3 regions of the Photobacterium panuliri genome follow, and region 3 is predicted to be linked to each of the others. Evidence: riboswitches for the same ligand, from Rfam matches in the RefSeq annotation. Region 3 holds a riboswitch; each other region holds the start of a gene.

The links. A riboswitch is a leader RNA that binds a small molecule or an ion and turns the genes downstream of it on or off. The one in region 3 is predicted to bind lysine.
Region 1: it holds a riboswitch for lysine, as region 3 does, so the genes downstream of both, ACSF8X_RS13250 (Na+/H+ antiporter NhaC family protein) here and ACSF8X_RS22245 (Na+/H+ antiporter NhaC family protein) in region 3, are expected to answer to the same signal.
Region 2: it holds a riboswitch for lysine, as region 3 does, so the genes downstream of both, lysC (lysine-sensitive aspartokinase 3) here and ACSF8X_RS22245 (Na+/H+ antiporter NhaC family protein) in region 3, are expected to answer to the same signal.

The regions. Positions count from the first base shown of each region.
Region 1 is NZ_CP197192.1:2,911,816-2,919,828, reverse strand. Features, by position in the region: gene fadD (long-chain-fatty-acid--CoA ligase FadD) at 1-259, shown strand, start outside; gene rnd (ribonuclease D) at 321-1,448, shown strand; gene minE (cell division topological specificity factor MinE) at 1,511-1,774, opposite strand; gene minD (septum site-determining protein MinD) at 1,781-2,593, opposite strand; gene minC (septum site-determining protein MinC) at 2,614-3,288, opposite strand; gene ACSF8X_RS13265 (YcgL domain-containing protein) at 3,521-3,805, shown strand; gene ACSF8X_RS13260 (lytic murein transglycosylase) at 3,809-4,780, shown strand; gene ACSF8X_RS13255 (H-NS family histone-like protein) at 4,967-5,365, opposite strand; lysine riboswitch at 5,726-5,910, shown strand; gene ACSF8X_RS13250 (Na+/H+ antiporter NhaC family protein) at 6,012-7,607, shown strand; gene ACSF8X_RS13245 (thymidine kinase) at 7,758-8,013, shown strand, end outside.
Region 2 is NZ_CP197192.1:65,665-73,677, reverse strand. Features, by position in the region: gene metH (methionine synthase) at 1-405, shown strand, start outside; gene lysC (lysine-sensitive aspartokinase 3) at 462-1,844, opposite strand; lysine riboswitch at 1,955-2,142, opposite strand; gene ACSF8X_RS00355 (pyridoxal-phosphate-dependent aminotransferase family protein) at 2,467-3,585, shown strand; gene ACSF8X_RS00350 (PglL family O-oligosaccharyltransferase) at 3,638-5,377, opposite strand; gene uvrA (excinuclease ABC subunit UvrA) at 5,444-8,013, opposite strand, start outside.
Region 3 is NZ_CP197193.1:1,334,596-1,342,608, forward strand. Features, by position in the region: gene dbpA (ATP-dependent RNA helicase DbpA) at 1-1,046, opposite strand, end outside; gene ACSF8X_RS22225 (DUF3943 domain-containing protein) at 1,217-2,542, opposite strand; gene ACSF8X_RS22230 (alpha/beta hydrolase) at 2,731-3,579, opposite strand; gene ACSF8X_RS22235 (GGDEF domain-containing protein) at 3,982-4,782, shown strand; gene ACSF8X_RS22240 (conjugal transfer protein TraF) at 4,864-6,036, opposite strand; lysine riboswitch at 6,414-6,587, shown strand; gene ACSF8X_RS22245 (Na+/H+ antiporter NhaC family protein) at 6,672-8,013, shown strand, end outside.

The sequences.
Region 1 (8,013 bases), on a different replicon from region 3:
GCACGACAAGGTACTGGAAGTGGCCGCGATTGGTGAGCCGCATGAAGTGTCTGGCGAAATTGTGAAGATTTGTGTGGTTAAACGCGATATCAGCTTGACTCGTGAGGACTTGCTGGAGCACTGCCGCGAACACCTGACAGGCTACAAGGTGCCTAAAATTATCGAGTTCCGCGAGGAACTGCCAAAGACCAATGTGGGTAAGATCCTTCGCCGAGCCTTGCGCGAGGAAGCTGACAAGACGTCGTCCGAGCAGGCCTAACGAACTGGAATTTGAATAACTAATGCCGGCAGTAAGCCGGCATTTTATTGGTGAGATAACCGTGAATTTTGAAATTATTACCAGCGCAGCGCGCTTGGAAACCGTTTGTGGCCAGGCTAGAAAGAAGCCGGTAGTGATGCTGGATACCGAATTTGTCCGTACCCGTACCTTGTATCCAAAATTGGGATTGGTACAGCTGTTTGATGGCGATAACCTCGCTCTGATTGACCCGCTGGCTATTGATGATCTTGAGCCGCTATGGGATTTGCTTCGCGATCAGTCGGTGGTGAAGGTGCTTCACGCTTGTGGTGAAGATCTTGAGGTGTTCCAGCATTATGCGGGCTGCCTGCCTGTGCCTATGGTTGATACTCAGATCATGGCGGCATTTTTAGGCTATGGTGTTTCGGCTGGATTTGGCACCTTGGTGAAGGATTTTCTTGGCGTAGAGCTCGACAAGGGCGAAGCGAGAACCAACTGGTTGGCTCGTCCGTTGACTGACAAGCAGCTTGATTATGCCGCAGCCGATGTATTTTACCTGATGCCGCTTTACGAGGCTTTGTTGCCGCAGGTTGAAGCGCGTGGGTGGGCCGAGGCTCTTGAGCAGGAATGCGCCAGCCAGATGCTAAAGCGGATGAAGTCGGCTGATCCTGAGCGTGCTTATTTGGACGTGAAGAACGCCTGGATGCTCAACCCGAAGCAACTGGCTGTGCTGCAGCAGGCAGCAAAGTGGCGGATGCTTGAGGCGCGCAAGCGTGACTTGGCTTTGAACTTCGTCGTTAAGGAGCTGAATATTTGGAAGCTGGCTCGGTTGGGCATCAAGTCCAAAGCCGTTATGGAAAAAGAAGGCTTTGACAGCATGGAAATACAGCGCCATGGAAGCCGTTTGATCAAGATGGTGTTTGATGTCGAGGACATGGCTGCCGAACACTACCCGGAGAAGATCACCCGTTTGGTTGATCACCCGCGTTATAAGCAGACGGTTAAGGCACTCAAAGATGTTGTGGCGGAAGTACAGGAGCAAACAGGCCTGTTGCCAGAACTGTTGGCATCAAAAAAACAGATTAACCAGCTGATCAGTTGGGCATGGAACAAAGACCGTGCGGAAGCCCTTCGCCCGGAGATGCTCAAAAACTGGCGTCAACCGTTGTTCGAGGCAAAGGTACTGCCATTACTGGACAATAGCCAGTAACTGACAGATATGTCAGTTCGCCGCATCAGATAAACACAGCCCCGCAGAAGCGGGGCTTTGTTTTATTTGTCGTCATCGGGCAGGGTGACGTTTAACTCTAGTACCGAGAGATCTTCTTCTCGCTGGTCTAGGTTGACCGTAACCTGATCCGGGCTGATAGCAACATACTTTTGAATGACTTCCAGTATGTCTTGCTTCAGCTGAGGCAAATAGCTTGGTGCACCCTGATTGGCAGAGCGGCGTTCCGCAACAATAATTTGCAGCCGCTCTTTGGCAACACTGGCTGTCGTCGGTTTCTTGGGACGGAAAAACTCTAACAGTGCCATATTGTATTACCCTCCGAACAGTCGTTTAAGGAACCCTTTTTTCTCTTCTTCAAGAAAACGGAAAGGACGCTCCTCGCCAAGTAGGCGGGCGACCATATCTGCATAAGCCATACCAGCATCTGACTCTTTGTCGAAGATGACTGGCTCGCCTTTGTTGGAGGCGTTGAGTACGGCTTGGCTCTCAGGGATAACCCCTACTAGCGGTATGCGTAGGATTTCTTCTACATCGCCAACACTCAGCATTTCACCCAGTGTCACGCGGGCTGGGTTGTAGCGGGTAAGTAGAAGATGAGTCTTTACTGGATCCAAGGATTGTTCGGCCCGGCGTGACTTAGAATCAAGAATGCCAAGGATACGATCTGAGTCGCGTACAGAAGACACTTCCGGATTGGTTGTAACGATGGCTTCATCGGCAAAGTACAGTGCCATCAGGGCACCGGTTTCGATACCGGCTGGTGAGTCACAGATAATGAACTCGAAGTCCATTTCTTTTAGTTCATCAAGAATACGGCCGACCCCTTCTTTGTTCAGCGCTTCTTTATCTCGGGTTTGAGATGCAGGCAGAACATAGAGGTTGTCAACACGCTTATCTTTGATCATGGCCTGGTTCAGCGTAGCTTCACCATTGATCACGTTAACAAAATCATAAACGACACGGCGTTCACAACCCATGATTAAATCGAGGTTGCGCAAGCCGATATCAAAGTCAATTACAGCGGTCTTTTTGCCAAGAATGGCCAGGCCCGAAGCAATGGCTGCACTAGAGGTAGTCTTACCAACGCCACCTTTTCCTGAGGTAACAACGATAATACGTGCCATCATTAATTCCTTATTAAACGTTATAGAGCGAGAGGCTCTATGTTCAAATTACTGTCAGCGAGTGAGATAACGACTTGCTTACCCCAAAATTCGTCCTGAATATTGTCACTTAACCAGTAATTCCCAGCAATCGAGATTAGTTCTGGTTGTAGGTTATGGCAAAAAATTTTCGCATTGGGTTGCCCATTGGCCCCGGCAATCGCACGTCCGCGTAAGGTGCCATAGATATGGATGCAGCCATCAGCGATAATTTCTGCCCCTGCACTAATATGGCTCATGACAACAAGATCACAGTTCTTGGCATACACTTGTTGGCCTGAACGCACGGGATTGGTAATGATCCGTGTCGGTTCCATGGTAACGGTTTCTGCGGTTTCTGTCGCTTTGGTATGGCGTGCGGCATTCATAATTGCGAAGCCCGCCTCTTTGGCCTGTTCGCGCTGAATGTTGCCTTTGCAGCCACTAATACCGACAGGAATGACACCAGCTTGACGAATACGTTGATTTAATTCATTAAAATCGATATTTTCGCCAGCTTGGCTGACGTCAATGACAACCGGAGCTGCCGTGAAAAAATGAGGTGCCTGCTCAACTTTCTGTTTTAGGAAGTCGGCGGCTTTTTGGATGTCACCATCCACCAAGTGGAGGGCAGAGAGGGTAAAGGAGCCTCCCTTTAGTTCTGCTGTTTTTGTCATGAGGTATCAGGATGACTGTCGCTAAATTAGCCGGTTGGGTACGTTATCTCGAGATACCTAGCATGTTATATTCCAAACCGTATATCAGCAAGCTATCCTTGCCCTAAGGTTGCAAATTCGGAGCCGTATCTCATCGTGTTTTGCGAGTTTGGAAGCGGGAATAGGGCTGGCTGGGAATGATTGATGGATTCTGCGGTCATAATAGATAATTATCGTAAAGGTTATGCAAAGCATGTTGTGTGCAATTTATAGAAGTCCGAAAAAAGACAGTACCTACTTATATATCAGTAAGAAGGATGACTTTTCGTCTGTGCCGGATGCGTTGATGTCGACATTTGGAACCCCGCAGTTCGTGATGGTGATTAAGCTAGACGAAAGACGGAAACTGGCACAAGCGGATATAGAGAAAGTAAGAGCAGCATTGGTTGCGCCGGGTTATTACTTGCAAGTACCGCCGCCGGTACCGAACTTGCTTGAGATGTACAAGGCTGACAAGGCTGCCAAAAGCCAAGGGTAAATTATGCAAAAGCGATTGGTATCGGCCTTAGTGGCCTTAGGATTAGGACTGACATCTGTTGCTTCGGCGGCAGATACTGAATTTGATCAATATGTTGAAGGGCTAAAAGCCGAAGCCCGGGAAAATGGAATTTCAGAACCAATCCTCAATACGGCTTTTGATGGCATTGAGTTTGTAGAGCGCGCAGTCAAGGCGGATAAAAATCAGCCGGAGAAAAAATTAACGCTCGATGAATATATTCCTCGTGCAGTACCAGCTTGGAAAGTGAAGCAGGCTCGCGATTTATACCAGAAGCATAAAAGTGTGCTTGATGACATCGGAAAGAAATACGGTGTGCAGCCACGTTTTATTGTTGCTTTGTGGGGTGTGGAAAGTAATTTCGGACGCTTAACCGGAAATTATAATGTGATTGAAGCATTATCAACGATGGCTTATGAAGGCCGCCGGGAAGCATTTTTCCGCAAGCAGGTAATGGCAGCCTTGGAAATATTGGATGCCGGCCATATCGAACCACAAGAGATGAAAGGCTCATGGGCGGGGGCAATGGGACAACCACAGTTCATGCCAACCTCTTTTCTGACCTATGCCGTTGATGGTAATAGCGATGATAAGATTGATATTTGGAAAACCCAAGCCGATGTATTTGCTTCTGCAGCTAATTATCTTCATCAGGAAGGATGGAACGATCAATATACCTGGGGCCGACAGGTTAAATTGCCTGAGAACATTGATAGTGCCCTTATGGGAATCGATAAAGAGAAAGGACGTTCTCTTGCCGAATGGGAATCGCTAGGTGTTCGTCGTTTAAATGGAACGGATTTGCCGAAGGTAGATATAAAAGCCTGGCTTATTCAACCAGATGATAGACATGGTAGAGCATATTTGGTGTATGGTAATTACCAAGTACTGCTCCATTGGAATCGCTCACACTATTTTGCTTTAGCGGTAAGTCACTTGGCTGATAGTATTCGTTAGAGCTCAAACAAAAAAAGCCAGCATTGATGTCTGGCTTTTTACTCAATATGGATAAGTTTTTGCTATATATATCTATTCGCTATCCCTTTAACGTATTGGCTTTTTAATTCAAAGGTTTAGAAATAGATTTTAAATAGTGCAAATAAAAAACCCGACCATGTGTCGGGTTTTTAATAAATTAGTCGATTATTTGATTTCGAACTCTTCTAGAGATTTACCTTCATCAAGTGCTTTTTTAAGTGCACTTGGTGTACGGCCTTGGCCAGTCCAAGTTTTCTCTTCACCGTTTTCATCAATAAAGCGGTATTTAGCAGGACGCTGAGCGCGTTTTGCTTTTGGTGCTTTAGATAGTGTTGCTAGAAGTTCTTCTGGGTCAATACCGTCAGCAAGTAGCATTTCACGATATTGAGCCAACTTTTCATTGCGCTCTTCTTCTTTAGCGCGAACTTCTTGTTCTTGCTCTGCACGCTCTTCAACAACGGTAGTTAGTTTTTCTAGCGCTTCTTGTAGTTGTTCAAGAGTATATTCACGAGATAGTGCGCGAAGACTACGAAGATTCGTTAGCACTTTCATTAGATCAGACATGTTGTTATTTCCTGTTGGCTAAATACTGTAAAAAAAGAATAGCAGTAATAATTCTATAATTGCAATATTAATACTTTGAACTTGATAAGCCAAATAGAAATTTAATACTTCAATTAAAAAAATGATTATTAATAGGGGATAACTCTCATTAGTAATATTCTGTTGCTAATTGTAAACCCCACTTAATTGTTATCAAGATCCCAAAGAAGCGGTGCTACATGTTGCTTATCGCATGGTTGTGATTGAACTGGTGTGATGTTTTTTTAATCGCCACTGCAAAACTATTCACCAATATTGTTAAATCTTTCACGCTTCGTTGTTGCAATTGGATTTCCATTCCGTATTATTGACTTTACCTAGACCATAGGTAGAGGAGCATTGTCTAATAGTAGTTAGCCTTAGGGTGATACCAAAGAGGGATAACGAAAGGAGCCAGTGCCGAAGTGAGTTTTGGGTTATCAAGCCAGCTTGCTGGGGTTGTCGCCGAATAGGGGCAACACTGCCATAGTATATAATGACATTAACTATGGAGCGCTACTGTGGAGTCGGACGAGGGTATAGCCCTCCCTTCCTTATACTCTTTACGCATGACATGACGTTGTGTTTCGCAGTAGGTCTCCAACCAGGAACGGTTGTAGTAGAGATCATGAATATAGTAGATTTTTCCCATTCGGTAGTATCGATTATTCCCCCTCTGGTTGCGTTGGGGTTGGCAATATTAACTCGCCATGTCCTGTTTTCTCTTGGGGTAGGCATTGTGTTAGGTGCCTTACTGTTAAGCGATTTTGCTCCATTACAGGCCGCATCGTATATAGGTACAACGGTAAAAGGGTTGTTTATCGATGATGGCAGCATTAATAGCTGGAATATGAGCATTGTTGCCTTTCTTATTTTATTGGGTATGACAACGGCGTTGTTGACGCTGTCAGGCGGTACCCGTGCTTTTGCCGAGTGGGCACAAACCAAGATAAAAACAAAACGGGGGGCAAAGCTACTCGCAGCATTCTTGGGCGTCTTCATTTTTGTCGACGATTATTTCAATAGTCTTGCCGTGGGGTCGATTTCTCGCCCTGTTACTGACCGTTTTTACGTATCCCGCGCAAAATTGGCGTATATTCTTGACTCTACCGCTGCACCGATGTGTGTATTGATGCCAGCTTCAAGCTGGGGGGCTTATATTATTACCTTGATTGGTGGAATATTAGTGTCTCACGGTGTGACAGAGTACACCCCGTTAGGTGCGTTCCTTCAGTTGGCCCCAATGAACTTCTATGCCGTTTTTGCCCTGTTAATGGTTTTTGTGGTGGCATGGTTTCAATTGGATATTGGCCCAATGAAGAAGCACGAACTAGAGGCGAGTCATTGCCGTGGCTTCGATGAAGGGGATGCGGATAAGCGAGCCAAGGATTTAAATGAAGAGTTGGAAATTGTCGAAAGCGCTAATGGTAAAGTTTCCGATTTGGTGATGCCAATTATTGCTCTGATTATCGCCACCTTCTTCTTTATGATTTATACCGGTAGCCAAGCACTTTCCGCCGATGATTTGCCGTTTACCTTATTGGGAGCATTTGAAAATACCGATGTGGGGATGTCATTGGTATATGGTGGACTTATTGGTCTGGTCTCTGCCTTAATTCCTATTTTTCGCCAGCGTATCGCAATGGGGGATGTGGTCTCAACAATGTGGATTGGGGCTAAGTCGATGTTTGGTGCAATATTGATCCTACTCTTTGCGTGGAGTATTGGTAGCGTGATCGGTGATATGGCAACAGGCAAATATTTGTCGACCTTGGTTGAAGGCAGCCTAGATCCGATGTTGTTGCCCGCTATTTTATTTTTGCTCGCTGGCGTGATGGCGTTTGCGACGGGTACATCGTGGGGGACGTTTGGTATTATGTTGCCAATCGCTGGGGATTTGGCTGCGGCAACAGATATTATGTTGATGCTGCCAATGCTTGGCGCGGTATTGGCTGGTTCCGTATTTGGTGACCACTGCTCGCCGATATCCGATACCACGATTTTGTCCTCGACCGGTGCCCGGTGTCACCATATCGACCACGTTTCCACCCAGTTGCCTTATGCGCTGTCAATTGCTTTGGTATCGACCATAGGTTTTCTTGTACTGGGTGCGACGGACTCATTGGCGGTCGCTTTCTTGGCCGCGACGGTTGCCTTTATCATCATGTGTAGCGTGTTGTATTGGATATCCCGGAGATCTTCTGATTTAACAGCCAAAGCATAATTGGACATACCAACGACAAAGAGTCTGTATTTGCGATACAGACTCTTTTTTATGCCTGTGATTTTGAGACGGCGGCTTTTAATCTTGGGGCGATTTCTGTAGCATCACGGCAGTTTTTTTGACTCAACCTACTTCGACTAGGAAAGCTTAATGGCCCAGATGTATTTCTATTACTCGGCAATGAATGCGGGTAAATCGACCACCTTGTTGCAGTCATCGTTTAATTACCGCGAGCGCGGCATGACACCGGTGATTTTTACTGCAGCAATTGATGATCGTTTTGGCAAGGGCAAGGTAAGCTCTCGGATCGGTTTGGAAGAAGAAGCCGAATTATTTGGCGATAGTGACGATTTGTATGTTCGCCTACAGAGTATGGCTGCAGATGGCAAGATTGACTGCGTATTGA
Region 2 (8,013 bases), on a different replicon from region 3:
GCCGTGGCTGATCGGTTGGCAGAAGCATTTGCCGAGTATCTGCATGAGCGGGTGAGGACGGAAATTTGGGGCTATTCGCCGCAAGAGAGCCTGACCAACGATGATTTGATTCGGGAAAAATATCAGGGGATCAGGCCAGCACCTGGCTACCCAGCCTGCCCAGAGCATTCCGAGAAAGGCGCTTTGTGGGATTTGCTCGGGGTTGAAGAGGCGATTGGCATGTCGCTGACGAGCAGTTATGCAATGTGGCCGGGGGCTTCGGTATCGGGATGGTATTTCTCTCATCCTGAGTCTCGTTACTTTGCGGTTGCCCAGGTCCAGGCTGACCAGCGTGACAGCTATGCTGATCGCAAGGGGTGGGATTTGGCCGAGGCCGAGAAATGGCTGGGGCCAAACCTCGGTTGATTGTGAAAGATCAAAAAAGGCACTCTGGGAGTGCCTTTTTTTCATCAAGGTTCAGCTTATTCAAACAGGCCCTGATGAAGGGTCTGTACCACTTCGCGTGACTCGGCTGTTTTGACCAGGAAGCACAAGTTGTGGGTGCTGGCTCCAAAGCAGATCATCCGAGGGCTGTACTTTTCCAGTCGGCTGAATACTTGGGTTGCAGCGCCTGGGGCGTCGCCCAGATCATTGCCGATCAGAGCAACGAGGCAGAGATCTTGTTCTACCTCAACCCGGCAAAGTTTGCTCAGGGCTTCCATTGCGGCTTCTGGCAGGCGAGGTGCGCCGCCGCACGTATCTGTTTGATCCAACGTTAGGGAAACGCTGACTTCAGATGTTGTGATGAGATCCACCGAGATTTTGTATTCGGCCAGGATTCTGAATACCTCGGCCAAGAAACCGTAAGCATGGAACATGTTCAGGCTAGTCAGGGTGACCATCGTCTGGTTGCAGCGCAGAGCCAGAGCTCGGAATTTCGGAGCATCGGTGACACTCTGGCGAATCCATGTTCCGCCTTGTTCAGGGGCTTTGGAGGAGCCGACAAATACAGGGATTTGCTGGCGCACAGCCGGGAGCAAGGTTGACGGGTGAAGGATCTTAGCGCCGAAGTTTGCCATTTCGGAGGCTTCGCAGAAGCTGATCTCTTTGATCGGCTTGGCGTTGGCTGCAATGCGAGGGTCAGTGGTGTACATCCCCGGGACATCGGTCCAGATCTCTAGGATTTCTGCACCGATGGCTTCGGCGATCAACGCTGCGCTGTAGTCGCTGCCACCACGGCCCAAGGTCGTCGTGACGCCAGATTCGTCGGCCCCGATAAAGCCCTGTGATACGATAATCGTATCTGTCTTCAAAATAGGCTGAAGATGCTGGTCGGCAAGTTGTCGAATGGTGTCGACCTCAGGTACGGCTTTGCCGTACTGGCTGTCGGTCCGCATGACGTCACGGATATCGAAACGTAGGGCGCTCGCCCCCATTTCGTTGAGAATTTGGGTAAACAAGTGGGTAGAGAGCAATTCACCATGGGCGACAAGCTGGTCAGTCAGTTGTACTGACGGCTTTTGTGCGGCTTGCTCTGCTAATTTAGCAATATGGCTAATAAGTTGTTCGACCTGGGTTGTGACCGTTTCAGGATGGGCCAATTGGTCGATGATGTCTTGGTGGATCGTTCGTAGTTGTTGTAGCCGTTTGGAGCGCTGCTCGTTATCGGCAAGTCCGTTTGCAAGTTCAACCAGCAGGTTGGTTACGCCAGAACATGCACTAATCAACACTACCTTAGCGGCAGGATTATCCTTGATGATAGTGGCACTTCGGCTCATGGCGGCATGATCGGCTACGCTGGTGCCGCCAAATTTCGCTACGGTAATCGGTGGAGGAACAGTAAAGTTATTTTCTACAAAGCTCACAATGAGTCTCCCAGTATGAAATAGAACAATCAATTACCAGGGGGGACTCGGGATCAGATCCCGACATACAGTCGGAGCAATTAGGTAGGATGTAGACGTCGAACGGTACAACAACCAGAAGCTCCTCACCTTCCTGTACCATAGGTTGGAAGGTGACAGCCAGAAGGATTCAACCTCCAAAGCCGATATGCCATGCCCCCTGTCATGCCATATCTCGGCGTTACTCCCCCTCTCAAGATTGCTTTGGGGTGGGGCCCCGCAATCATCGATACCTGGGTAACGCTCCTCTTCTGTCTGCCCCCGAAAAATCACGATTTCGGGATGAACAAAAAACGATCTGTATTGAAGCTGATTTTCTAGCCCTTTGTCAATTGGTTGCAGGGAAGAATAAGCAAAAAAAATGCAAAAAAGTGTCTGGGTTTGGCTGCTATCAATATTCTGTTCATAAATACACTTATCTTCGAGGGGAACTGGCGAGCCGGCATGTATTGACGAAAGTATTGGCGCGGGTATTCAACAGCAAGACGGATGCATAGATATACGCATATTGGCGGGGGAGCTGATATAGTCATATTGAACCCTATAACCAAGGCTGACCGAAGAACGTCAGGGAGGACCAAGCATGACTAAAACCAGTTTCTACCCCCCGCAACGGACATTGATGGGACCTGGCCCGTCAGATATTTCCCCGCAGGTGCTGCAGGCATTGAGCCGGCCGACAATCGGCCATCTCGATCCGTTGTTCATCGGGATGATGGATGAGCTAAAGCAGTTGCTACAGTATGCCTTCCAAACCCAGAACCCATTTACTATCGCGGTATCAGCCCCCGGCAGTGCGGGTATGGAGGCGTGTTTCGTCAATTTGGTCGAGCCCGGCGATAAGGTGATTGTTTGCCGTAACGGGGTGTTTGGCGACCGAATGAGGGAAAATGTCGAGCGTTGTGGCGGGATCGCGGTCATGGTCGATAATGCGTGGGGAGAGCCGGTTGATCCAGAACTGGTTGAACAAGCCTTGGAGGCTCACCCCGATGCGGTGATTGTCGCGTTCGTTCATGCCGAGACATCAACTGGTGCGCTGAGCGATGCCGAAGTGATTGCTCGGCTGGCCAGAGAGCACGGCTGCCTGACGATAGTCGATGCGGTGACATCGCTCGGTGGTGTTCCGCTGCTGGTGGACGAATGGCAGCTTGATGCTGTTTATTCGGGGAGCCAGAAGTGCCTGTCATGCGTGCCGGGGTTGTCGCCTCTGACGTTTTCAGAGCGTGCAGTGGCCAAGATCCAGTCGCGCAAGACCCCGGTCCAGAGCTGGTTTTTGGATCAGAGCCTGGTGTTGGGCTACTGGAGCGGTGAGGGCAAGCGTAGCTACCATCATACCGCCCCGGTCAACAGTCTTTATGCGCTGCATGAAGCTCTGGTAATCCTGTACAACGAGGGGCTGGAGAATGCGTGGCAGCGCCACCGTGATATGCATAATGAACTGCGAGAGGGGCTGGAACAGCTGGGTATTGCCTTCGTTGTCGAACAGCCCTATCGCCTGCCGCAGCTGAATGCGGTGTATATCCCGGACGGGGTGGATGATGCCGCCGTGCGGAAATTATTGCTCGAACGCTATAACTTGGAGATCGGTGCCGGACTGGGGGCGCTGGCGGGCAAAGCATGGCGGATTGGCCTGATGGGGTATGCAGCCCGTAGCGAGAATATTGCGTTGTGCCTGCGGGCATTGGAGAGCGTGCTGAAGTAACGCCACCAACAGTAGGGAGAAAATGGCAGCCGAGAGATCGGCTGCCATTTTTTTATCGGGCCAGGGGCTTATGGGCACCATCTTTGGCTGGGGTGAAATCCTCTAACGGGAAGAGGTAGATGGCTTCTAGGCGTACCTGCTCGGCCAGTTCAGGCTTGTCGATGAAGGTATAGGCCACGATAAGCTGACGGTAGAGTTTCGGGCGAGTCCATGTTTTGGCTTTTATGTTTGCCCAGTGGATAAACTCGTTAACCAATTGGTCGTTATCGTTGGCCATTCCGATTTGCAATTGGGCTTGATAGAGATCCCATTCGTAACGGTTTTGCCATGCCCAGGGGTTGTTGACTTTGAGCAGCAGGTCAATGTTGCCCTCGGGATTATTTTCGAAACGGCTAAGCAGTTGCCCCGAATATAGCGAAGTGGTCATGAACGTTGTCACGATCAGCGGCAATACCCATGCTGAGACGCGAATAGGCACGATATGTTTTAAGGGCGTCTTATGGTATTTGGCTGTCAGGTTATCGACCCAGTAGATCAGGATAACAAAGGTGATCCAGTGAACCAGTGAATAGTAGAACGGGTACTCTAGCTGGATATGCAGCACTATGGGGAAAAACAGCCCCAACAAGGCAAGCCGTGTGCCGTGGCGGGCTTTCTTTACTTTAAACAGTACAGCTGCCGTCGCAAGGAAAATACCGAGGAGCGGAACGATGCCTCCTTCTACCGCCCAGAACAACAGCTCGTTGTGAGGATGGTGGAGAGTGGGTAATCCAGCTGGCTGGCTTGGGTCAAGCTGGTGCCACTGAGCAGTTTGTAGCAGGTAGTTGGTGGTGAATGTGCCGTAGCCGTAGCCGGTCAATGGCTGGTTTTCTAGCATTGCGACCGCTTGTGATAGATGGCTCACGGGGAGACCGGCTAGAGTCTGGCTGTCATCAGGCGGGGTCCACTCGATTTGGGTACCGATATGCAAGGCAATACTTAGGCCGAGCATTACCATCAAAAACCACATCCGGCCTTGTGCCCTGGCGGCAAAGTGGCGTAGATAGGGAAGCATCAGACAGCTAGCGATCACCGCGGCAAGCCAGCCGGTCGTGGAACTCAGAATAACCAGCAGCGGAATGGTGACGACAGGGGTCAGGAGTAAAAAAAGCTGCCGCCATGACCATTTCCCGCGGTACATCGGAATACGTGCCAGCAGATAGGCCGACAGAGCCAAGCCGGTAGCAAGAAAACTGGCCATGGTAGTGTTGTTGGGAAAGATACCAGCAGGGTTGAGGCTGAGGTCCGCAAGAGAAGCGAAAGGGCTGAACGGCGATTGCAGGATCAGTTGTACCCAGCCCCAGACGGCCTGCATCCAGATAGCGATCAAGAGCATCCAAAGCAGGGCCTGACGCTGCTTCAGGTTGAAGGCAAATTGTTGGAGAGCGATAAACAGCAGCATCCCGCTCCACAGACCCAGCAAGCGAGGTAATGCCTGAACAGGATTGGCTTGCGGATAGGCAAGGGGCAGGGTGAGCAGCAGGCAACTGATCAGCAGGACGACGGTCAGTCTGGAATAGCGCCAGATACGCTGACGGCTGATTTCCAGCAGACCGACGCCGAGCGCCAGGCTTAGCGGGATCCAGCTCATGGCATTGGAAGGAAGGGCGAGCCCTGTCCCTGCAGGATGCGGCTGGAAGTAGTGCATTGTCAGCAGGAACAAGCAGCCTAGTGCGACCAGAAACGGCTTGATCAAGGGCTTGCTGATCCCTTTGTCTGCCATCTGGGTGCCTTTTACGTACAACACTGTCATTGCGTTTCCATTCGAGAGAAAACCGGGCCAAGGCCCGGTTTGTCATTTTGTTATTGTCTTATCCCGTTATTTTACTGTGCTTACAGTGGGTAGCAACGGTTTCAGGAACCGTGCCGTGTGAGATCCCTCTACGGTTGCCACCTGTTCGGGGGTGCCGCAGGCAATAATCTCGCCGCCGCCGCTGCCGCCTTCCGGCCCTAGGTCAATAATCCAGTCGGCTGTTTTGATGACATCGAGATTGTGCTCGATCACCACGATGGTGTTGCCGTGGTCGCGTAGCCGGTGCAGGACATTGAGCAGTTGCTGAATATCATGGAAGTGGAGGCCGGTTGTCGGCTCGTCGAGGATATACAGCGTCTTGCCGGTGTCTCGTTTGGATAGCTCGCGGGCGAGCTTGACTCGCTGGGCCTCGCCCCCGGAAAGGGTCGTGGCGGCTTGGCCGAGGCGGATATAGGACAGGCCGACATCCATCAGGGTTTGCAGCTTGCGGGCGATGGCTGGCACCGGGTCGAAGAACTCTCGCGCATCCTCGACGGTCAGCTCCAGTACCTCATCGATGGTTTTGCCTTTGTAGCGGACTTCCAGAGTCTCGCGGTTGTAGCGCTTGCCCTTACAGGCATCGCACGGCACATAGACATCCGGCAGAAAGTGCATTTCGACTTTGATCATCCCGTCACCCTGACAGGCTTCGCAGCGGCCGCCCTTGACGTTGAAGCTGAAGCGGCCCGGCTTATAGCCACGGGTACGTGATTCCGGGGTGCCGGAGAACAGCTCGCGGATCGGGGTGAAGATCCCGGTGTAGGTTGCAGGGTTCGAGCGCGGCGTACGGCCAATCGGGCTTTGGTCGATGTCGATCACTTTGTCGAAATGCTCCAGATCGCGGATTTCTCGGTAAGGAGCCGGCTGACCGGTGGTTGCCCCATTGAGGTGCTGGTGGGCAATAGTGAAGAAGGTATCGTTGATCAGGGTGGATTTTCCCGAGCCGGATACCCCGGTCACACAGGTCAGCAAGCCGACCGGGATCTCGATATCGACGTTCTTCAGGTTGTTGCCGGTAGCGCCGAGCAGCTTGACGGTGCGCTCGGGATCCATTTCGATTCTGTGTTCGGGCACGGCAATGGCTTTTTGACCGCTGAGATACTGGCCGGTCAGTGACTGCTCGTTGGACAGAATGTCTTCAAGCGTCCCTTCGGCGATGATGCTGCCGCCGTGGACTCCGGCCCCGGGGCCGATGTCGATGATGTGGTCGGCGGTGCGGATCGCATCTTCGTCATGCTCAACCACGATGACGGTGTTGCCGAGATCGCGTAAGTGGGTCAGAGTTTTGAGCAACCGTTCGTTGTCGCGCTGGTGGAGGCCGATAGAGGGCTCGTCCAGCACATACATGACACCGACTAGGCCTGCGCCAATCTGGCTGGCAAGGCGGATCCGCTGGGCTTCGCCGCCGGAGAGGGTCTCGGCACTGCGCGACAGGTTAAGGTAGTTGAGGCCAACATTGACCAAGAAGCTGAGGCGATCATTGATTTCCTTGAGGATCTTCTCGGCGATTTGGGCTTTCTGGCCGGTCAGCTCAAGCTGGCTGAAAAATGCCATGGCTTCGCTGATACTCATCTCGCTTACGGCGGGCAGGGCGGTATCGTTGATGAACACATGGCGGGCCTCTAGACGCAGGCGCGAGCCGCCGCAGCTGCCGCACGGCTTGGTCGAGACGAATTTGGCCAGCTCTTCGCGTACCGCGTTGGATTCGGTTTCGCGGTAGCGGCGCTCCATGTTGTTGAGGATCCCCTCGAACGGGTGGCGGCGTACCGTGATATCACCACGGTCATTGATGTATTTGAACTCGATATCGGTTCGGCCCGATCCTTTCAGCACGACCTCTTTGATTTTGGCCGGCAGCTCATTGTAGGGAGCTTCGATATCGAAGCCGTAGTGCTCGGCCAGCGAGCCGAGCATCTGGAAGTAGTAGAAATTACGGCGGTCCCAGCCGCGGATTGCCCCACCGGCCAGGCTCAGTTCGCCGTTTTGAACCACTCGTTCGGGATCGAAAAACTGCTGGTTGCCCAAGCCGTCACAGGTCCCGCAGGCACCGGCCGGGTTGTTGAACGAGAACAGGCGCGGCTCAAGTTCAGCCATGCTGTAGCCGCAGTGAGGGCAGGCAAAGTTGGCCGAAAAGATGATCTCATCGTGCTCGCCTGCGGTCATCGGGCTGACCACGACGGTACCGCCGGACAGCTCCAGTGCGGTTTCGACGGATTCGGCCAGCCGCTGCTGGAGATCATCGCGAACCTTGAAGCGATCGACTATGACTTCGATGGTATGTTTCTTGTGGAGCTCCAGCGTCGGTGGATCGGACAGATCACATACCTCGCCGTCGATCCTCGCGCGGATATAGCCTTGGGCCGCGAGGTTTGCCAGTGTCTTGACATGCTCGCCCTTGCGCTCTTTGACGATCGGGGCCAGCAGCATCATTTTGCTGCCCTCAGGCAGCTCCAGCACTTTGTCTACCATCTGGCTCACGGTCTGGGCGGCCAGCTCCGTGTTGTGGGTTGGGCAGCGCGGTTCACCGACACGGGCATACAGCAGGCGCAGGTAGTCGTAGACTTCGGTAATGGTACCGACAGTTGAGCGGGGGTTGT
Region 3 (8,013 bases):
TCGCTAAAGAACGAGCAAGCCACACCTTTGCTGCCGGCACGGCCTGTACGGCCGATACGGTGAATATGCACTTCGGTGTCGCGCGCTAGGTGGTAGTTAATTACGCAATCAAGCGCATCGACATCCAAGCCACGGGCCGCAACATCTGTTGCCACCAGCACCGAGGTACTCTTGTTGGCAAAACGCACCAATGTCTGATCACGCTCGCGCTGCTCCAAATCGCCATGCAATGCCACAGCACTGAAACCGTAACGCTCAAGCTCGTCGGCGACATCTTGGGTTTCAATCTTGGTATTACAAAATACCACTGTCGACTCAGGGCGATGTTTGGCCAGCAACAGGCGCAGCGCCGTCATTCGATCTTCGTTGCTATCAACATGATAGAAATGCTGATCGATGCTGCTGTCATCATGGGTTGATTCAACCTTCACCATCACTGGCTGGAACATAATACGGCTGGCAACCGATTCAATCTGCTTTGGATAAGTAGCACTGAACAGCAGGGTCTGGCGCTTGGCAGGAGCCGCATCAACAATCGCATCTAGCGAGTCTTGGAAGCCCATCTCAAGCATACGGTCTGCTTCATCAAGCACCAGTAAATTAAGATCATCAAGCGACAAGAAACCTTTGCGTACGTGCTCTTCAATACGGCCCGGCGTACCGACAATAATATGCGCGCCATGCTCCAGCGAGCCAATCTGCGGGCCAAACGGCATACCACCGCAAAGCGTCAGCACTTTGATGTTGTGAATAGAACGCGCCAGCTTGCGAATTTCCTTGGCAACCTGATCCGCCAATTCACGAGTCGGACACAGTACCAGAGACTGAACCCGGAAACGCTTCACATTCAGGTGCTCAAGCAGACCCAAACCGAATGCCGCCGTTTTGCCTGAACCGGTCTTGCCCTGTGCAATCACATCCTTGCCTTCCAGAATCGGCGGCAGGCTCTGTGACTGAATCGGTGTCATTGATTCGTAGCCAAGGGTAGTCAGGTTGGCAACAAGCTCCGGTTTTAGGTTCAAAGTTGAAAACGCGTTTTTGCTCACAGAAGGTATCCTGTCATGCCTTCACAGGCAGCAGCGCTACCTCAAGGCCAAATAAAATAGGGCATTAGCAGCAGGGTCATCATCATTTGCCTGCCACCACAAGGGCTGCGACACTAACAGTCTTCATCACAAAAAGCAAAGCCCCTCACAGGGTAACATCAGAATTCAGGCTACCAGCCGCGCTCACCGCCGCCAAAACGATAAATCAACTGGCCGACAAAGCTATCATCGTGGCTCCCCAACTTACCGCTATAGTAATGTACCCAGTCAGCTTGCAGTGCCCAGTTAGGGGAAAGCTGGTAATGCAGACCTAAGCCAGCATTAACCTGAAAGGAAGTGGTATCCCGATCCTGATCAAGCAGGCTCTCCCCAATCCCCCCTGTCACATAGGGGCGCAGGGGTTGGTCGGCCCCAAAATAATACTGCAGATCGAAACTGTAGTTCTCATAGGTCATGGCCTCGCCAGTCTGGAGGCTTCGGGTATCCGCGCGGGTATAACTCAACCGGGATGAAAAATTAGCGGTGTAATACAAGCCAAGACTGGCTGTCGGCGCCCAAGCGCTCTCTACCCCCCACTTGGTATCCAAATCCAAGTAGCGCCCCCCGACACTGATCCCGACAATGCCAAAATCAACCGGATCAACCACTGACATTGGCGATGTATGGGTATAGCGTCGCTGCAATGCCTGCCGGGCCTCACCATCACCGAATTGGTAACTAAGCCGTAGTGTCAACTGGGTATCGCTGCCCCCACCTGCGACAGGCACTTCCTGAAAACCTAGATACCCAGTACCTGCTTTGATCAGATCACGCCCAAGCCAACGGTTGATCCCACGGCCTATCGTGTCGACAGGATCCAGTAGGAACAAGGTGGTATTGCCTACCCACTCCGATCCCCAGACCTTGCCCCCACCCAGAATGATCTCCCGCTCTTTGTTAAACGCCCACTCGCCATATACCCAGCCCAGCACAGGTGTCACCACCAAATCCTGTACCGCCGGGATCTCGGCAAATGCCTCGACGCCATACTCCCAATAAAACGTCGACATCATGAACGAGTAAACAAAGGCATCCCATTGGCGATAACCTGACTTGCGTGCAATCTGGTAGTACACCCCGCCGAAATAGGGATGACCAATATAGTTGATATACCAGACATCCCGATCCCAGACGGGGCCGTGGCGGACGTTGTCCCACCACTTTTCCAGCAATCTGTCATCGCTCTTATCCCAGTTGGTTAAATCACTCGGCAACAAGGCAATGAATCCGGCAACCCCGACCCCATACCAGAAAATTGACTTTGTCTGCGACCACAGCCGTTCTTCATCCTCGCCGTTTTCGGCCGAAAACAGAGAAACCCGGTACGGTGAGTGATAAACGGCCGCATCATGGGCTTCCTGCTCCCACACACTATTGCTTCCCGAAGGCACGGCATACACCGAGGTTAATGGCACGACATCCGTTGCTGGCTCGTGAGCCGAGACACCCCCACTCATCAGCCATCCCAATACCGATAACAGTAAAAAAGGCAGACGTGCTCTCCTGCTCAGCGAATGCTGATAGAAACAATAAAGAAACCGCTCGGCCCGAACCATGTCAAATCCTTGCTTGTACTCATAAAAAAGGAGTATAGACAGAGGATTATGCTCACGTTGCCTCAAGGTGCAGGATTGTGAACAACTCATCACGATTTAGACAATGCAACTAGCCAGTCCCGTATATATTCACATACTGGTACGACGTTGTCCTCAACCGGTATGGCATGCCCCATCGGGTCGAAAAATTTAGGTTCAACGCCATAAAAAGCCGCCGTTGCCCGAACTTCCGACTCAGGCACCAACTTATCCTGCATCGCCCCAATCACGGCTGTTGCCAACGGCGAAGGCTCCGTGACTGCCGACGAATCTATAAACAGACGCAAATCCTCACCGACGACATCGGATAACAAGGCATCCAACTGGGCAGGTTCCGGAGTGCCAGCAAATAAGGCCGATGCCAGCACCGATTGATACAGCGGGTTAAGCAAAGCCAACTTAGGCATTGCCATCACCTGACCCAACACCATCGACAGCTGGGGATTGCCCAACCACAGTGTCTGCGTCAAATGATGAAACCCTTTCGGCGGCACCGACGCCAGCAAGAGCATCCCCTTGAGCGTATCGCTGCCGATCTCTGGCTGACCACTGGCATGCTGCACAACCAGCCCGCCCAAAGAATAGCCAGCAACCACCACGGGTTGATTTTCTTGCTGGTAAACATATTGGATAAAGCCCGCGACATCTTCCACATGGTCGCGAAACGGCACGTTGGAATAACCACAATGGCTCTGCCCGTGCCCCCTCATGCTCAGTGAGTAGACGGTAAATCCCCAACTCGACAGCAAGGGCATCATATGATGGGTAAACAGCTTCCCGCTACTGAGGATCCCATGAATGAAAATTATCGGGGGATACTTGCCCGCATCACTGCCCTCTGCTGGAGAGAAGTAGTATTCCAACTCACCGTCCTTGCCTGACCACATTCCCTTATCCATCGCGCCTCCTCCGACATTGATTACCCAATACGATAATTGATGATAAAAAGGAATTATTCCTAACGGGATTTCATATTTTTGAAAGCGGCTATAAATCAAAGAGAAACAACAAAGAAGCAACATCACAAAATGGTGGTTCTGTCTCGCCTTTATCCCTGATCTGAAGCCAGTCGCAAGCAGGGGCCAAACAAAGATACCCTCAAGGCATAGCTTATTTGGAGTCATACCAAGTGCCAATTTACAGGCATATGGCGATTAGTAAGCACTCACAACAAGACGAAATATCAACCAGAGAACATCGACAATTATTATTAACTTGATGCATATCAAGATTGTGAATTCAAGCACAATTATGATCCCATCTATCCAAGCCAGCCATAAACAGAGAAAGAATCGACAACCATGAACAAGGCTATAGCCACCCTATGGGCAGCCGGGAGCGTGTTACTTTTGCTGATCCTCATACTGAATGGACAGTGGTTTGTATCAAAACTGGAATTTGCCCTCGTATACCTCTGCGTCTTACTCGTACTCACTGTCATGATAGTGACGACTCCCACTTTTCAGCGGCAGAAAATCACCTTGATTGGTATGGGGTTAATCTTAATTGAAAAAATATACCGGGCTGCCAGTGAACTCTTCTTCACCGAAGAATGGCTGAACTCACTGCCTTCCTCCATACCGGTTATCTTAGAAGATGGGCTGGTTTTGATCGGCATTGCCTGCATGGCTCTGGGGACGATCAAAACCATTAATACCTATGAAAACAATCAAAACACCGATGATCTGACCTCGGTGTTTAACCGGAAGATGCTGGCCAAAATCCCACTCTATCAGTTCGATCTCATCTTTTTCGATTTGGATGACTTCAAACAGCTGAACGACCAGCATGGGCACAAGTTCGGTGACAGTGCCCTGATCCTGTTCAGCCAAAGCCTCAAGCAGCAACTTCAGCCCGATGAACTGTTGATCCGCTATGGTGGCGATGAGTTCATCGCTATTCTCAACCCACAACGTGCCAGTGAGTTCCTCGGTACCATAGCCGACACCCTAACGGCCCTTGATATCTCCTACAGCTATGGCGTATCAAGCGACATGTCGCGCAACCATCTCAAACAGGCGATTCATCAGGCCGATCAGAAACTCTATCAGATGAAAACTCGCAAACATCACACAGCAAGTACTTCAGCCATTAACCTCTAGAATAATGGCAATAGCCAATAAAAAAGGGCACCTAACGTGCCCTTCGCCCTATCCCGTACCTCAATCTACCAGTACATCAAGCTAGAAATGGAAAACCAACTGGGCAGAAACCCCATAGGTATCTTCTTTGCCGTAAAGGGCCGCAATATCCACCCCAAATTTACCGAATGGTTTTAGCCCGATCCCCGCAGTAACCATATCATCGGCACTGTCCGTCAAACTATGGGCATAGCCAAGACGTAACTGGGCTCGGCGCCACGCATCAAGCTCCACCCCAAGACGGGCAAACTGCGTCCGGTAATCCAATTCGGCAAACGGCTGGCTGCGATTGAGATCAATATCTGCCGCCAATGTAAAACGTGGGTGATTATAGGCAATGGCCGCTACATATACCGGCTCGATTTGATAAGTCATCACAGTACGACTGGAACCGGCAGGATTAGCATCCAGAGAATGGCTGAGCAGGTTTCGGCCAGATACCCCAACGACCGTATGGCGGCTCAGCGCGTACGCCGCGCCAATGTCCAGGTTGAACGCGCCTTTGTCGGTATAGTTGTCGGTCAGGTCAATCTCTTCATCATCAAATTTATCCAGCGTCTGCTGATAGCTATAGGCCAGCAGCCGCTGATATTTGGGCGAGATCCCCAAGCTCAAATCCCGATCGAGAAAAATAAACTCTTTGGCCAACGTAACGCCGATATCGACGCTGCCCCCGGCAACGCCAAGCCCAGAGGAATACAACGGTTGCTGGCCCGGGTCTGCGACCGCCAGATCCCGCTCGTCCACCTCTGTCAGCACAACAGCGGCCACCTCGGCCTTCACAAAGAAATTCATACTAAGGTGACGATTGGGAACAGCAATCACCATGCCGGCGTTGCCATCAGCATCCATTCGTCCATCATCCAACTGGGTTAGCCTCTCTCGCCATTGCTGCTGCAATGAGATGTTATCGGGATCGGCCTGCAACTGACGATGAATCTGCTGGAAACTATCAATATGATCGTAAAGCTCGTCATCACTGAAAAAACGTGCCCCGGCGACAGGAAGCACCAAACCGAACCGATCGTACGTTTTATTTTGCGTGGCCAATGCTGGATTATGAAAACTGGCTGACAGGTAATTGGCCGATGCGGCGCCAACGCCTCCCATTCCGACACTGCGCGTGTCTGCCATATTGACAGAAGCAGATACACCCGCAGGCAACGCCAACATTGCCGCAGCAACCAGCCAGAATGGCCTTTGTTGTATTAACATGTTCATCCCTGAGCTATATTTATCATGCACAATGTACAATTATCCTCTAACGACCACAATACACACTAAAGCAAGGCGGGTCTGAGTCTAACGGCTAGCCGTAAATCTGTGAACATTGTCATTTTCTATCAAGTTCCCAAAGGTTCGAGTGATAAACATACCCCAATCGGCAATCCGCCTATCCTTGCGTCCCTCTGCTTTTTATTCAGGCAAATCAAGCCCTATATTGATGACTTCGATAAATATTTTTTATTGAACAATAAAAAATTCTCATAAAAAGCCTGAAAAAAGGCGAAGATTTGCTGACATAATTATTCATACGTATATAATGTCATTCTTACTATGTTAAATCGGCACGATATATCATAGTAAAACCCTAAATCAGTAGAGGCGCGCTGCCTAAGAGTAACCGAGCGGAGGGTGATACCGACGAGGCCGGAGAAAGGAGTCAGCGCCGAAGTGGCAGTTGTTATCAAACACTGCTGCTGGGTCTGTGTCGAATAGGTACAGAACTGCCATAGTGTTTTTTCCTATGGAGCGCTACCTGAGGGGGTAACAAGTCATAACCAGTTTCGTCTTAGTTACACTTCCTTTCGGTAGATCTCCACCTTAAAATTTATAGGTGTGATGAGATCATGAACCTTGTTGATTATGCGGACTCTGCTTGGTCCGTCTTGCCCGCGATTCTCGCGGTTATTCTGGCCGTCACGACGCGCCGTGTCCTCCTCTCGTTAGGTGCTGGTATCTTTGCCGGTGCTCTGATGCTAAACCACTACTCCCCACTGGCTGCACTGCAATACCTTGTTAATAAAGTCCTTGCTATTGTTTGGGTCGACGGCGCACTCAACAGTGATAACGTCAACATGATCATCTTCATGTTGCTGCTAGGGGCACTAATCAGCCTGATGAGCGTTTCCGGTGCAACCCAAGCGTTTGCAGATTGGGCAGCGGTACGTTGTAAGGACCGCCGCAGCGCCAAATCCCTGACCGGCCTGATGGTATTCATCTTCTTCATCGACGACTTCTTCCACAGTCTGTCTGTGGGCGCCATCTGCCGACCAGTCACCGACCGCTTCAATATTTCCCGCGCCAAGCTAGCCTACCTGCTTGACTCCACTGCCGCGCCTGTCTGCGTACTGATGCCAATCTCTTCCTGGGGCGCATACATCATCGCCCTTGTTGGCGGGATCATGGCAGCCCATCACGTGACAGACCAGAGCCCAATTGGTGCCTTTGTCACCATGATGCCAATGAACCTGTATGCCGTATTCACCCTGCTTATGGTTCTGTGTGTTATCGCATTCCAGCTGGATATCGGCCCTATGCGCAAGCATGAATCATGGGCACTGGAAGGCAAGCTATGGGATGAGTCAAAAGGCAAGCCAACAGGTCTTGACGTTGAGGTTCCAGAAGACGCCAAAGGCGGCATGATTGACATGGTATTGCCAATCCTGACCCTGACCAGCGCAACGGTATTTTTCATGATCCAGTCTGGTGCAGAAGTCTTGGCTGCGGAAGGCCGTCCGTTCGGCATCATCGGCGCATTCGAAAACACCAATGTCGGCTCTTCGCTGGTTTACGGTGCTATCTGCAGCCTGGTTGTTTCCATCGCATTGGCCCTTCGCCTGAAGCTAAGCCACAAAACATGGCTAAGCGCAGCACCACAAGGTGTATCAGCCATGCTTCCGGCTATCATTATCCTGTTCTTCGCATGGACTATCGGTGCCGTTGTCCGTGACATGCAAACCGGTATTTACCTGGCTTCGCTGTCAAACGGCAACCTGCCTATCGAGCTACTGCCAGCCGTGGTATTTGTTCTGTCTTGCGCTATGGCATTCGCTACCGGTACAAGCTGGGGTACATTCGGCATCATGCTTCCGCTAGCGGGCGACATTGCAGCAGCCAGCGACATCACCATGCTGTTACCTATGCTGTCTGCAGTACTGGCCGGTGCCGTATTCGGTGACCACAGCTCTC